Regions from separate parts of the Nocardia sp. NPDC059177 genome, predicted to be linked through region 4. Evidence: riboswitches for the same ligand, from Rfam matches in the RefSeq annotation. Region 4 holds a riboswitch; each other region holds the start of a gene.

Region 1 (3,502 bases), on a different contig from region 4:
CCGAGCCGGTCCAGCAGTGTCGCCACCACCTGCCTGCTCATCACCGCCAGTTCGTGGGTCGGCCGATGACGGTGCCGCCGCACGCCGAGGTCGACCTGGGTGATCGCGGACAGGCCACGGCGCTGCCAGCAGTCGAGCAGGATGCCGATCTCGGCGCCGAACCCGCTGGCGAAGGAGATCTCGCCGAGAAACGCACGGGTGGCGGCGTATTCACCACCGAGCGGCTGCACGATCTCGGCCAGGGCGGGCGCCAGCGCGGTGAGCAGCGGCCGGGCGACCAGTTGGGTGACCCGCCCGCCGCCGTCGGCGTCCACCCCGGCACCACCGGCGAGCGGCCGCCGGTAGAAACCCTTCACCAGGGCCAGCCCCGGGTCGGCGAGCAGCGGGGCGACCAGCGTGGGCACGAACAACGGGTCCGGCTCCACCAGATCCGCGTCGAGGAAGACGATCAGGTCACCGGTGCACACCGCCATCGAGCGCCACAGCACCTCACCCTTGCCCGGGCGCGGCGGCACCTCGGGGAGCGCCTCCTCCCGGGTGTAGACGGCGGCGCCGGCCGCCCTGGCTCGCGCGATGGTGCGGTCGGCGGAGCCTGCGTCGAGCACGATCAGTTCATCGACCAGCCCGCCCAGCAGCGGGCGGACCGAGGCGACCACTCCGGCGACCGTGTCCTCGTCGTCGAGCGCGGGCACCACCACCGAGATCCGGCGACCGGACTTCCGGTCGATCAGTTCACGGACGTTCATGCCGAACAGTGAACGACACCCCGACCCCGCCCGCCAGCGAACACCACGATCCTGTGACGGGAGCCAATCAGCGCGCCGGGCGACCTGGTCGTCGGACAGGTGGTGCGGCCGCGCGCGGGCGTGGCATTGTCTGCGGAGACTGATTGCCGGCCCGCCCGCACCGGCTGCCCCGACCCGCGCTGACCGGACGTCCGACCAGGGTGCTCCCGCTACCCCGGCACCGATCTTGCTAGAGTCCAGCAGCCGTGGTGTTCGGGAAATCGGTGGGAAACCGGTGCGGCCCTCGCCACTGTGATCGGGAGCGACGAATCGTTCCGGGCAGCAGACGCTGCCCGGAGCCACTGGGGCCGATGCCCTGGGAAGGTGGATTCGGCGCACGCAATCCCGTCAGCCAGGAGACCGGCCACGGCCACGCAGTAACCGTTCCACGAGGACCTGGAAGGCCGTCACCTTGACCCCGTCTGTTTTCGCGCGCCTACGTACCGGCGCGCTGATCGCCTGCGCGATCGTCGTCACCGGTTGCGGTGTGCAACCCGCCCCCGCGACCACCGGCGCGAACGCCGTGACCCGCGCCAACTGCGGAATCGACATCACCGTCGACGCGCCACCGCAACGGATCTACGCCGCCTACCAGCCCTCGATCGAGATCGCGCACGCCCTCGGCGTCACCGACCGGCTGGTGGGCACGGCGTTCCTGGACGCCGAAGTACTGCCCGAATACCGGGACGCACAGGCGAAGTCGGCCTATGCCGAGAAGCTGCCCAGCCGTGACGAACTGCTCGCGCAGACACCCGATTTCGTGCTGTCGGGCTACAACGGCGTCTTCGCCGCCTCGGCCCAGAACAGTGTCGGCACCCGGGCGAGCCTGCACGAACTCGGCGTGCGGACCTGGGTGCTGAGCCCGCTGTGCCCGAGCGCGGACGGACTCGCCGACGAGGCGATCGACCCGAAGACCGTGCGTTTCGACAATGTCTACGCCGACCTGCGTGACCTCGGCGCGCTGTGGGGTGTTGCCGGACGGGCCGACGAGCTGGTCACACAGCTGAGTACCCGGATCGAGGCGGTGCGCGCGACGGTGGCCGGCGCGCCACGCCCGCGGGTCGCGGTCGTCACGCCCAAGGACGACGGCTCCTACACCGTCGCGGGCGGCATCGACTTCGTCACCCAGATCATCGAGGCGGCCGGCGGAGTCAACGCCTTCGCCGATCTCACCGAGCGCCGCAATGTCCCGATCGGCGCCGAAAGCCTGATCGCCCGCGATCCCGACATCATCCTGACCAGCCAGTGCTGCAAGGCCACCTACACCCGCACCGACGCGCAGCCGCAGGTCGACCGGATCGTCGGCAACCCGGCCTTCGCGAACCTCACCGCCGTGCGCAACGGCGTGGTGCATCCGTTCCTGTTCGCGGACCGGGCCGCCGGTGTGCGGATCGCGCACGCGACCGAACTGGTCGCCGAGTTGATCCACCCCGATCTGTTCGGACGGTGACCCGCACCGTTCGCGGCACCGGCCTGATGCTGGCCGGTGCCGCGCTCGCCGCTGTCTGCGTCGCCTCCGTCCTGATCGGCGCGCACCCGCTCACCCTCGACCAGGCCCTCACGGCGTTCACCGACTTCCGCGGCACCGACAGCGACCGGATCGTGCGCTATATCCGCCTGCCGAGGACCCTCGCCGGGCTGCTCGCGGGCGTGGCGCTGGCCCTGGCCGGTGTGGTGATGCAGGGCCTGACCCGCAACCCGCTCGCCGGGCCCGGCCTGCTGGGCATCAACGCGGGCGCTTCGCTGGCGATTGTGCTCGCCATGGGCGCGCTGAGCGTGACCACCCCGGCCGGCTTCGTGTGGTTCGCGTTCCTCGGTGCCGCGATCGCGGCGGCCTGCGTCTACCTGCTGGGTTCGCTGGGATTCGGGGGCGCGACACCGGTGAAGCTGGCACTGGGCGGGGCCGCGTGCACCGCGCTGTGGGCCTCGATCACCACCGCCGTCACCCTGCTGAACCGGACCACGTTCGACAACTTCCGGTTCTGGGTGGTCGGATCGCTGGCCCGCGCCGATCTCGAATCCCTCGGCGGGACAGCGCCGTTCATCGCGGTCGGCGCGGTACTGGCCCTGGTCGTCGCGCGGCCGCTGAACACGATCGCCATCGGCGACGACATGGCGCGCACCCTCGGCACCCGCCTGGTCCCGGTCCGGGCCACCGGCGCCTGCGCGGTGGTGCTGCTCGCGGGCGCGGCGGTGGCCGTCGCGGGACCGATCGGGTTCGTCGGCCTGGTGATCCCGCACATCGCCCGCGCGGTCGCCGGGCCCGACTACCGGTGGGTGCTGGTCTGGTCGGCCGTGCTCGGTCCGACCCTGCTGCTGCTCGCCGACATCGTGGGCCGGGTGGTGGCGCGGCCGCAGGAGATCCAGGTCGGCATCATCACCGCGTTCGCCGGGGCACCGTTCTTCCTGTATCTGGTGCGCGACCGGAAGGTGGCGAAGCTGTGACGGTCACCGAAGGCAGGGTGCTGCCGGTCGGCACGGTACTGCTGTGCTCGCCGGGGCGCCGCGTCGTGCTCCGGGTCCAGCGGCGATCGGTGCTCCTGACCGTGCTGCTCACCGTGGCGGCACTGACGGTGGCGGCGTGGTCGCTGACCGTCGGCCACTATCCGCTGACCACCGCCGATGTGCTGCGGGTGCTGTCCGGCGGCGGCACGCTCATCGAATACGACGTGGTCGTGAACGATCGGCTGCCGCGCGTGCTCACCGGGCTCGGCGTC
Region 2 (3,502 bases), on a different contig from region 4:
TGCTCGCCGATTCCCTGGCAGTGATCGTCGTCCTGGGCGCCTTCGGCTGGCAGGCCCTGTTCACGGTCCTGACCGAAGGCGGCTGGCGGGTGCCGCGGCCACGGCCACGCTTCGCCCACGGCGCGCGGGTGAGGCTGACCCATCCCGACGGCCGTGCCGTCACCGTGCTGGGCTGCTATCACGTCAGCCAGCACAACACCTTCACCGGCCGGCTCACCCCCGCCATGCTCGAGGACATCCTGCGGACAGCGAAAGGCATTGCCGCCGAACAGGAAGCGAGAAACCGATGACCCAGCGACCGAACGTCGTGGTGCGCCGCATCTACGACGACCCCGAACCCACCGACGGACAACGGGTACTCGTCGACCGGCTGTGGCCGCGCGGTGTCAGCAAGGAGCGCGCCGACCTGACCACCTGGTGCAAGGCGGCCGCGCCCTCCACCGACCTGCGCAAGTGGTACGACCACGACCCGGACCGGTTCGCCGAGTTCGCCCGCCGCTATCGCGCCGAACTCGACGACGCCGACCATGCCGACGCGCTCGCGGAATTGCGCACGATGGCCGCGCACGGACCCCTCACCCTGCTCACCGCGGCCCGCCGCGCCGATATCAGCGAGGCGACCGTGCTCGCCGACATCCTCGGCGCTCCCGCGAACTGACCCACACTCCCCGCGCCGGCGGAATTCATCTCGGCCGCTATAGATCCGCGGCAAATATTTGGCGACTATCCATGCGCGGTCATAGCCGAATGCGCAATCGTGCCGATAGAGTCGGGACCGATATCGCAATTACCACCGCATTCAGGGAAAGGCAATAGACGGCCGTTCAGCACGATGAAGGGATTGCGCGCAATGACCCGATCACATCGCGATGAGCACGAGGAACGATCTCGCACGCGCGCGATCGATCTGCATGTCTGGCGGGAAGTGACCAGAATCCGCACCGAATGGATCGTCGACCACCGCCTCACCCCCGCCCAGCGTCATGCCCTCATCGACGAGGAATCGGTCGACCTGACCGCCCGGATCACCGTCTTCGAATCGGTCGTGCTCGACGACCTGGTCGACCGCTGGAAAGCGGCCTACGGCTGGGCGATCCCCGACGACGCCATGCCGCTGGGCAAACTCACCGCCCTGGCCAGGGCCGATGCCCGTTCAGCGGTGCTGTGCGACAACCTCTACGCGCACATCCCGCCCGCGCTCATCGCCGAGCGGCACACGGCCACCGCCGCGGCGGCCACCCGCCGCCGCCGGCGCAGCGCACCCCCGCCGCAGCGCTGGCGCAGCCGTTCGGTGACCATCGCACCGGCGACGGAAATGGTCGTGATGCGCACCTGGGGCATCATCCGATCCTGCGATTTCACCGAACTCGCCTGCGCGCTCATCCAGGTACAGACCGATGACGGAATGCCCATTCCGGCGTCCCCGCTGGATCCACTGGCCGAGCAGATGTCCGCGGTCATCCACGACCAGCTCGTCGAAGAAGGCTTGCCACCCATTTAACAATCGGCAATTCTCCAGTTATCCGAATCGCCGGCTTCGTATGTCATTTCCGCCCGAACACAGCACGGCCGCAGGCAGATCCACGCACGCGCCGGCATGCGTAGGATGACGCCTGTCCGCAGGGAAGACCGGTGTGATTCCGGGGCTGTCCCGCAACTGTGAGGCTCGCGTGCGAGCCGAAGCCAGATACCTGCGGATGCAGTGCTGAACGGTCGTGATCACGTGGGTATTGATCGATACGCCGAACCGAGCCACCCCGGGTGGCTCGTTTCCGCATGTCTTCGTCGCGTGAGAACCAGACGCGATAGGAGCCACACATGCCGTCCTCGACGTTGCGTCGTCGGACCTTCCTGCTCGGTGGCGCGCTCGCCGCGGGCGCCGCCCTGACCGGGTGCAACCGGTCGCCGGCCGACGGCGAGGGTGCGGTCGACACCTTCACCGCCGCGTTCCAGGGTTCGGGTGCCGGCGAGGGCATCGACCCCGGCGTGAACACCCTGTTCATCGACGAGGCGAGAATGAAGTCGGTCTACGACGGCCTCTTCGAGATCGACGAGACGATGACGCCGATCCCCCGCCTGGCCACCGCCGCCGAGCCGAACGCCGACGGCACCCGCTGGCGGATCGCGCTGCGCGAGGCGCGCTGGCACGACGGCAAGGCCTTCACCGCCGACGATGTGCTGTACACGTTCGCGCGGGTACTCGGCCCGCCGCAGCGGCGGCCGTTCATCGGCGCCTCCGCGCTCGAGCACGTCGATCTCGCCCAGAGCCGGGCCGTCGACGCGCGCACGGTCGAGATCGCGCTGCGCGAGCCCTCCTTCGAATTCCTGATCGCGCTGTCGGCCTACGGGACCAAGATCGTGCAGAACGGCGCCACCGACTTCGACCACCCGGTCGGCACCGGCCCGTTCGTCTTCGAATCCTTCGAGGCGGGCAGGCAATTCGTCGCCACCGCCAACGACCACTACTGGGACGGCGCCCCGGCGATCCGCCGGTTGCGGATCGTCAGCGCCGAGTCCGATGCGCGGCTCTCGGCGGTGCAGAGCGGCGAGGTCGACTACGCCGACAACCTCACGCCCTCGGCGGCGCGCACCCTCCAGGGCCGGAGTGGGCTGAGCCTGACCGCGATACCGAACAGCGGTATCCACTTCTTCGCCATGAAGACCGATCGGGCACCGTTCGACAACCCCGACGTGCGCCGCGCGGTGATGCGGATGCTCGACCGCGACGAACTGGTGAAGATCGCCCTGGAAGGCCAGGGCGAGGTGTCCAACGACGTGTTCGGCAAGGGTTTCCAGCACTACGCCGAACTGCCGCAGCACACCTACGATCCCGACGAGGTGGGCAGGCTGCTGCGCCGCGCCGGTGTGCGCGACCTGTCGTTCGACCTGTTCACCGCGCCGGTGGCACACGGATTCGTCGAAGCGGCCCGGCTGTTCGCCGAGCACGCGCAACGCTGCGGGGTGCGGGTGAACGTGGTGCTCGGCGCCAAGGACACCTACTACACCGACGCACTGTCGACCGGGCACCTGACGATGGGACAGTCCGGGCCGCTGGCGATTCCGAATCATTTCGCGTCGCGCCTGCTCACCGGATCGCCGCAGAACCGCACGAAGTGGTCCGATCCGGAATTCGACGCCCTCTACGCGAAGGCCCAGGCCACCCCGGGTGTCGAGGATCGCACGGCGATCTATCGGACCATGCACGAGATTCTGCACGATCGAGGAGGATTCGTGTTCTTCGGGACCACCGCGTGGAACAGTGCCGCGCGCGACCGCTTCCAGCAGGTACCCACCGCCGTGCCGAACTCGCACGGCTGGGCCCGCTTCGACCGGGTGCGCGTCCGATGACCGCGCTGGACGCGGCCAGGGCCCGCTACTGGATCGACCGCTGGGATCGCCAGCAGGAGCACTACATGCCCGACCGTGAACAGCGGTTCGAGGTGATCGGCGATGTCCTCGACGAACTCCGCGAACGCGAGGACCTGCTCATCGTCGATCTGGG
Region 3 (3,502 bases), on a different contig from region 4:
GCTGTCCAAGCAGCTGGCCAGGATGGCCACGCGCGGACTCGTCGACCGCGTGCCCGCGCCCGACGACGCGCGCGGGATCATCGTCTCGCTGACCGAGGCGGGGCGCGAGGTGCTGCGGCGGGCCGCGCCCGAGCACGTGGAACTGGTGCGAGAGTTGTTCGTGGACAAGCTCACCGAGCAGGAGGGCGCCGCGCTGCGGTCGCTGTCGGCGAAGGTGATCGAGGCGGCCGACGGGATCTGTTCGCCGGGTTAACGAGCGCGGCCGCGCAGACGATGCACAGACGTCGGGGTTCGAGCTCTCGGACGAAGGGGCGGCCATGATCATCGGACGAACACTGGGCGTGATCGGCGCGGTCTGCGCGGTCGCGCTCGTCGGCTGCGCGGACGAGCAGCAACCCATCGACTATCCCGGGATGACCTTCCTGCCGTCGAGTGCCGCACCCACCGGCGAAGGCACGCCAGCGCCCGATGTCACGGCGCCGACCGGCGGCGGCACGCCGGCTCCCGACATCACGGCACCGACCGGCGGCGGCACTCCGGCACCGTCCGACGCCGGTTCCCCGGTCAAGACGCCCGCGCCCGTGCCGGGTCCGGCCACCGCCGTGGTGACATTGATCGCCGTCGACGCCTCCGGTCAGCCCCGCGACGGATTCGCCCTCGCGACGGCCGACCCGGTCAGCACCTTGAACTGCGCGGATGCCGTCCCGAGCCGGTCGGCGACAACGTCCGGCATCTACCACTGCGGCCCGTCCGCGGCCGCGGCCGATGTCTGCTGGCCCACCCCCGGCAAAACCGCCCTGCTCTGCGGCTCCGACCCCTGGCAGCGCACCCTGCGCGAATATCAGGTCGACCCGCCGCTCACCCCCATCGGCCGCACCGAATCACCCGAACCCTGGGCACTCGAACTCGCCGACGGACGCCAGTGCCGAATCCGCGTCGGCGGCGCCTGGGGCGGCCGCGCCGACGGCCTGGTCGGCGCCTACTCCTGCTCCGGCGGCCACGAGGTGGTCCTGCAACCTTCCGACTCCCGCACCGCCATCGACAAGTCCTCGAACACCTGGCAGGTCGCCGTCGGCCCACTCGGCTCGGGCAGCCCCGACTTCCCACTACCGGCGAAGATCGAGGTCCGCACGGCCTACTTCGCGGCCGCGCAGTGAGTCCGCGACCCGCGAGCGCCGCCGTCACGGGCAATGTCGCGATACCGATGAGCGGATACACCGAAACCGCCCGGTGGCGTTACAGTGTCGCTCGAACTACCGCGACGGGAACCAGGAAGCCGGTGTGAATCCGGCACGGTCCCGCCACTGTGACCGGGGAGCCGACCCCACCGAAGACCACGGCCGCCAGGCTGGAAGGTCGGGGTGCGCGTTGATCCGGGAGTCAGGATACTGACCTGTCGCGGACACCATCCACGGGCGAGGACCCGCGGCGGCGTGCGGGTGGCAGCGAGAAATGCCCTGATCGGTGACGGTGCAGGGGCGGTTTCGATCGTGGCCGGGTGGCGTGTGCTCGAGTCCTCTTCCGGACACGAGAGGACCGACCCGATGCCCGATCACCGGCCGCCCAGCGGCGAGATGTCGCGACGCAGGATGCTCGGCGGAACACTGGCCGCGGCCGCGCTGCCGTTTCTCGCCGGCGCGTGCGGCGGCACCGGATCGGCGGGCACCGGCGCCGAGCTGACCGTGACCGATCTGACCGGTCGGGTCGTCGAGCTGAGCGGTCCGGCCCGTCGGGTGGTGACGATCCCGATGCCGGCGGCGTCGATGATGGTGGCGGTCAACGGCGGCCCGGATGTGCTGGCCGGGATGAACGCGGCCTCGGCCACCGCGATCGAGAGCGGTTTCCTCGGCGAGGTGTATCCGCGCCTGCTCGACGTGCGCACCGATGTCGCCGGCGCCGAGTTCGCGCCGAATGTCGAAAGCATCCTGGCCGCGGAACCGGATGTGGTGATCCAGTGGGGCGATCGTGGGCCGGGGATCACCGAGCCGCTGCGCGCCGCGGGCCTGACCGTCGCCGAACTCAGTTACGGGACGCAGGCCGATCTGGAGGGCGCGGTGCGGATGTACGGCGAACTGCTCGGCAAGCGGGAGCGGGCGAGCCGGATCGTCGACGGGATGCGAACCACCCTGGACCGGATGCGCGCCGCCGCGCCCGCCGACCCGGCATGTTCGGTGCTGTATCTGTTCGGCGGCGCCGAGGCCATGCACGCCGCGGGGGCCGGTTCCTACAACCATTTCGTCATCGAACTGGCCGGTGCGCGCAACTGCGCCGCCGGGATCGGCCAGCAGCGCGCCACCATCGGCACCGAACAGCTGCTGGCCTGGGACCCCGACGTCGTGCTGCTCGGGAACTTCGGTCCGGCCCAGCCCGATGATCTCTACGGCGACCCGGCCCTGGCGACGTTGCGTGCGGTGCGTGAGCGCCGGGTGTACAAGGTTCCGCTCGGCGGCTACCGGTGGGATCCGCCGAGCCAGGAGTCACCGCTGATGTGGCAATGGCTCGCCGGCCTGGTGCACGGCACCCGCGCACCGGGGCTGCGCGCGGAGATCGTGCGCCAGTACGGCTTCCTGTACGGGGTCGAACCCACCGCCGCGCAGCTGGACGCGATGCTGGCGATGCCGAGTAACGGAGGCTCGCGCGACTATGCGGACTTCGGTCGTTGAGCAGACCGGAACCGAGCGTTCCGGAACCCGGCCGGTGCGCTGGTACTGCGTGCTGATCGGGCTGCCGGTCTTCGTGCTGGCGGTCGGGGTGCTGGCGCTGGGCGTCGGCCGCTACCCGGTGGCCGTCGACGAGGTGGTCCGCATCCTGCTCGGCCAAGTGTTCGAGCTCGAGCAGACCTGGTCGCCGACCCAGGAGGCCGCGGTACTGCGGGTGCGGCTGCCCCGCGTGCTGCTCGCGATGCTGATCGGCGCAGGCCTGGCCCTGTGCGGGGTGGTGTTGCAGGCGGTGTTCGGCAATCCGATCGTCAGCCCGCACATTCTGGGTGTGTCGTCGGGGGCGTCGTTCGGTGGCGCACTGGCCATTGTGCTCGGCTTGGGTTCGGCGGCACTGGTTTTCGGTTCCTTCGGGTTCGGACTGCTCGCCCTCGTCGCGGTGTTCGCGACCAGCCGGGGACGGCGGGCGGCGCCGTTGACGATCGTGCTGTCGGGCATGGTGGTCGGCGCGTTCTTCGCGGCGCTGGTATCGCTGCTGACGTATCTGGCCGACCCCTACGGCGAACTGCAGGCCATCGTGTTCTGGCTGCTGGGCAGTCTGGCCACCGCGAGCTTCGGCAAGGTCGCGATCGCGCTCGGCCCGGTCCTGCTGGGCGGCGCGCTGATCTGGGCCCTGCGCTGGCGGATCAACCTGCTCTCCCTCGGCGACGACGACGCCACCACGCTGGGGGTGCGGCCCGCGCCCTTGCGCTGGCTGTTGCTGGTGACGGTGGCCGCGATCGTGGCGGGGGCGGTCGCGGTGAGCGGTGTGATCGGCTGGGTCGGGTTGGTGGTACCGCACCTGG
Region 4 (3,502 bases):
CATCGGCCAGGTAGCTCAGGATCTTGGTGCCACGGTCAGCCGAGGCACGCGAGGTGAGCAGCTGCGGACGTTCATCGATGAACGAGGTGGTCACCCGGCCCGCCTGGAAATCGGGGTCGTCGAGCACCGCCAGCAGGAACGGGATATTGGTCGTGACGCCACGGATGCGGAACTCGGCCAGCGCGCGACGAGCACGCGCGGCAGCAGCGGGCAGATCACGACCACGACAGGTCAGCTTGACCAGCATCGAGTCGAAGTAGGCACCGATCTCGGCACCCAGATTCGCCCCACCATCCAGACGGATACCCGCACCACCCGGCGTGCGATAGGCAGTGATCCGCCCGGTATCGGGCCGGAAACCATTGGCCGGGTCCTCGGTGGTGATCCGGCACTGCAACGCCGCACCACGAATCGACACCGTCTCCTGACTCAAACCCAGATCGGACAGGGACTCCCCCGCCGCGATCCGCAACTGCGCCTGCACCAGATCCACATCGGTGATCTCCTCGGTCACCGTGTGCTCCACCTGGATCCGCGGATTCATCTCGATGAACACATGATTACCGCGCTCGTCGAGCAGGAACTCGACCGTGCCCGCACAGCTGTAACCGATCTGGCGGGCGAAAGCCACCGCATCGGCGCAGATGCGTTCGCGCAGCGCGGGATCCAGATTCGGCGCAGGCGCCAGCTCGATCACCTTCTGATGCCGCCGCTGCACCGAACAATCCCGCTCGAACAGATGCATCACATTGCCGTGCTGATCAGCCAGGATCTGCACCTCGATATGACGCGGATTCACCACCGCCTGCTCGAGGAACACCGTCGGATCACCGAACGCCGACTCCGCCTCCCGCGACGCCGCCTCGATCGACTCACGCAACAGCTCGGGCGCGGCCACCCGCCGCATACCGCGACCACCACCACCGGCCACAGCCTTGACGAAGATCGGGTACTCGAGCTCGGCGGACGCGGCGAGCAACTCGTCGATATCGGCCGAGGGCGCGCTCGACTTCAAGACCGGCAGCCCGGCGGTGCGCGCCGCCTCGATCGCGGTCGCCTTGTTGCCTGCCATCTCGAGCACCTCGGCCGAAGGGCCGATGAAGGTGATTCCCTCACGCGCACACGCCGCCGCCAGGTCGGGATTCTCCGACAGGAAACCGTAACCGGGGTAGATGGCGTCGGCACCGGCCGACTTGGCCGCCTCGACGATCGCCTCGATCGATAGGTAGGCGCGAACGGGATGGCCCTGCTCACCGATCTGGTAGGACTCGGCTGCCTTCAGCCGGTGCACGGAATTGCGGTCCTCGTACGGGAACACCGCGACCGTTCCGATGCCGAGTTCGTAGGCCGCGCGGAAGGCACGGATGGCGATCTCGCCGCGATTGGCGACCAAGACTTTCGAGAACATTGGCCTACGGTACCCGGCCCCGGACCGGGGCCGGACAGGCAAGGTGGGTTCGTCGTATTCTTCACACCACATGCCCGCCGACCTGCGAAGTTGCGGTAATCCGGCCGTCACATCTCACCGCGCGGACCGCCAGGCGGTGCGGCCCGGCCGACCCGCGCGCAACCGCAGGTCACGGCCCCGCGCGCACGGCCGTGGTAGCTGCGGTCCCCGCACAGGCCTATGCTGGGCGGGCAGCTGGTTCGCCTGCGCGGTGGAAGAGTCGGAGCCCCGACCTCCCGCGCCGGCGTCGAAACTCGCACGGACAGCTTCCGTGCCGGGTGAGAGGGAACCCGGTGGGAATCCGGGACTGTCCCGCAGCGGTGAGCAGGAACGAACGCTGTCATCAGCACTGGGCACGATGCCTGGGAAGCGACGGCCAGTAGGTCGGTCGAGCACGACCGGTGCCCGCGAGTCCGAAGACCTGCCGACTGTGCCGGATACGCCGTATCCGGCGGCCACCGCCTCGTGGATCGGGCGCGCGGACCACCTCACCGACCTGTCCCGGCTGCGCCGGGGAGGTCTGTCCGGTCGTCGTGTCGTGCCCGCAAAAAGGCGTCGGCTCTCCCTGCACGACACTGGAGAAGCTCCGTGACTGTTTCCCCTACCCCGTTCACCGCAACGGTTCTCGGCCTGCCCCGGGTGGGCCCGAACCGCGAGCTCAAGCGGGCCACCGAGGCCTACTGGGCCGGCCGCGCCGACGCGGGCCACCTGCACACCGTCGGCCGGGAACTGCGCCGCGCGCAGCTGCTCGCGCTGCGCGCGGCGGGCCTGGACTCGGTGCCCGTCGGCACCTTCTCCTACTACGACCAGGTCCTCGACACCGCGGTGCTGCTCGGTGCCCTGCCGCCGCGCGTCGCCGGCATCGCCGACCCGCTGGATCGGTACTTCGCCGCCGCGCGCGGCACCGACACCGTCGCTCCGCTGGAGATGACCAAGTGGTTCGACACCAACTACCACTACCTCGTCCCCGAGATCGATGCCGAGACGGTCTTCACGCTGAATCCCACCAAGCTGCTGGCCGAGCTGGCCGAGGCGATCGAGCTCGGTGTCAGCGCCCGCCCGGTGGTGGTCGGCCCGATCACCTTCCTGAAGCTGGCCAAATCCACCGGCGGCGCGGCCCTGGACCGGCTGCCCGAGCTGATCACCCTCTACGGCGACCTGCTGATCCAGCTCGCCGAAGGCGGCGCGCAGTGGGTTCAGATCGATGAGCCAGTTCTGGTCACCGACCTGACCGACGCCGAGATCGCCCTCGTGCGCGACACCTACACCCAGCTCTCGGCGGTACCGCGGCGTCCGGCCATCCTGGTCGCCACCTACTTCGGGCATCCCGATGCCGCCCTCGGCGCGCTGGCCGACACGGGTATCGATGGCGTGGCGGTCGACTTCACCGCGGGCACCCGGGTCGCCGATCTCGCCTCGCTGCCCGCGCTGGCGAGCAAACTGCTCGTGGCGGGTGTCGTCGACGGCCGCAACATCTGGCGCACCGACCTCGACGCGGCCCTGAGCACGCTGGGCACCCTGCTCGGCAGCGCCGGTTCGGTCGCGGTATCGAGTTCGTCGTCGCTGCTGCACGTGCCGTACTCGCTGACCCCCGAGACCGGGCTCGACGAGCGGCTGCGGTCGTGGCTGGCCTTCGGTGCCGAGAAAGTCGCCGAGGTGCGCGTGCTGGCCACCGCCCTGACCACCGGCACCGACGCCGTCGCCACCGAGCTGGCCGCCGCGCGCGACGCGGCGCAGTCCCGGCGCACCGATCCGCGCCTGCACGTCGAGCAGGTCAGGGCCCGCCTGGCCGCCCTCGACGACAGCGACCTGAACCGTCTGCCCGCCGACGAGCGCCGCGCCCTGCAACGCGAGCACCTCGACCTGCCGCTGCTGCCGACCACCACCATCGGCTCCTACCCGCAGACCTCGGCGATTCGCCTGGCCCGCGCCGCGCTGCGCAAGGGCGAGATCGACGAGGCCGAGTACGTGCGCCGGATGCGGGCCGAGATCGCGGCGGTGATCACCTTGCAGGAGCAGCTCGGCCTGGACGTGCTGGTGCACGGCGAACCCGAG

What was found. A riboswitch is a leader RNA that binds a small molecule or an ion and turns the genes downstream of it on or off. The one in region 4 is predicted to bind cobalamin.
Region 1: it holds a riboswitch for cobalamin, as region 4 does, so the genes downstream of both, ACFXK0_RS07655 (ABC transporter substrate-binding protein) here and metE (5-methyltetrahydropteroyltriglutamate--homocysteine S-methyltransferase) in region 4, are expected to answer to the same signal.
Region 2: it holds a riboswitch for cobalamin, as region 4 does, so the genes downstream of both, ACFXK0_RS06575 (ABC transporter substrate-binding protein) here and metE (5-methyltetrahydropteroyltriglutamate--homocysteine S-methyltransferase) in region 4, are expected to answer to the same signal.
Region 3: it holds a riboswitch for cobalamin, as region 4 does, so the genes downstream of both, ACFXK0_RS15230 (ABC transporter substrate-binding protein) here and metE (5-methyltetrahydropteroyltriglutamate--homocysteine S-methyltransferase) in region 4, are expected to answer to the same signal.

The regions. Positions count from the first base shown of each region.
Region 1 covers NZ_JBHZBX010000004.1:253,117-256,618, reverse strand. Annotated here, with positions in the region: gene ACFXK0_RS07660 (glucosyl-3-phosphoglycerate synthase) at 1-746, opposite strand, end outside; cobalamin riboswitch at 976-1,169, shown strand; gene ACFXK0_RS07655 (ABC transporter substrate-binding protein) at 1,198-2,235, shown strand; gene ACFXK0_RS07650 (FecCD family ABC transporter permease) at 2,232-3,230, shown strand; gene ACFXK0_RS07645 (FecCD family ABC transporter permease) at 3,227-3,502, shown strand, end outside.
Region 2 covers NZ_JBHZBX010000004.1:41,524-45,025, reverse strand. Annotated here, with positions in the region: gene ACFXK0_RS06590 (uracil-DNA glycosylase) at 1-290, shown strand, start outside; gene ACFXK0_RS06585 (DUF488 domain-containing protein) at 287-658, shown strand; gene ACFXK0_RS06580 (hypothetical protein) at 851-1,501, shown strand; cobalamin riboswitch at 1,583-1,714, shown strand; gene ACFXK0_RS06575 (ABC transporter substrate-binding protein) at 1,819-3,348, shown strand; gene ACFXK0_RS06570 (class I SAM-dependent methyltransferase) at 3,345-3,502, shown strand, end outside.
Region 3 covers NZ_JBHZBX010000010.1:95,882-99,383, forward strand. Annotated here, with positions in the region: gene ACFXK0_RS15220 (MarR family winged helix-turn-helix transcriptional regulator) at 1-253, shown strand, start outside; gene ACFXK0_RS15225 (hypothetical protein) at 318-1,157, shown strand; cobalamin riboswitch at 1,224-1,412, shown strand; gene ACFXK0_RS15230 (ABC transporter substrate-binding protein) at 1,545-2,663, shown strand; gene ACFXK0_RS15235 (FecCD family ABC transporter permease) at 2,644-3,502, shown strand, end outside.
Region 4 covers NZ_JBHZBX010000001.1:77,683-81,184, forward strand. Annotated here, with positions in the region: gene ACFXK0_RS00375 (pyruvate carboxylase) at 1-1,408, opposite strand, end outside; cobalamin riboswitch at 1,694-1,891, shown strand; gene metE (5-methyltetrahydropteroyltriglutamate--homocysteine S-methyltransferase) at 2,036-3,502, shown strand, end outside.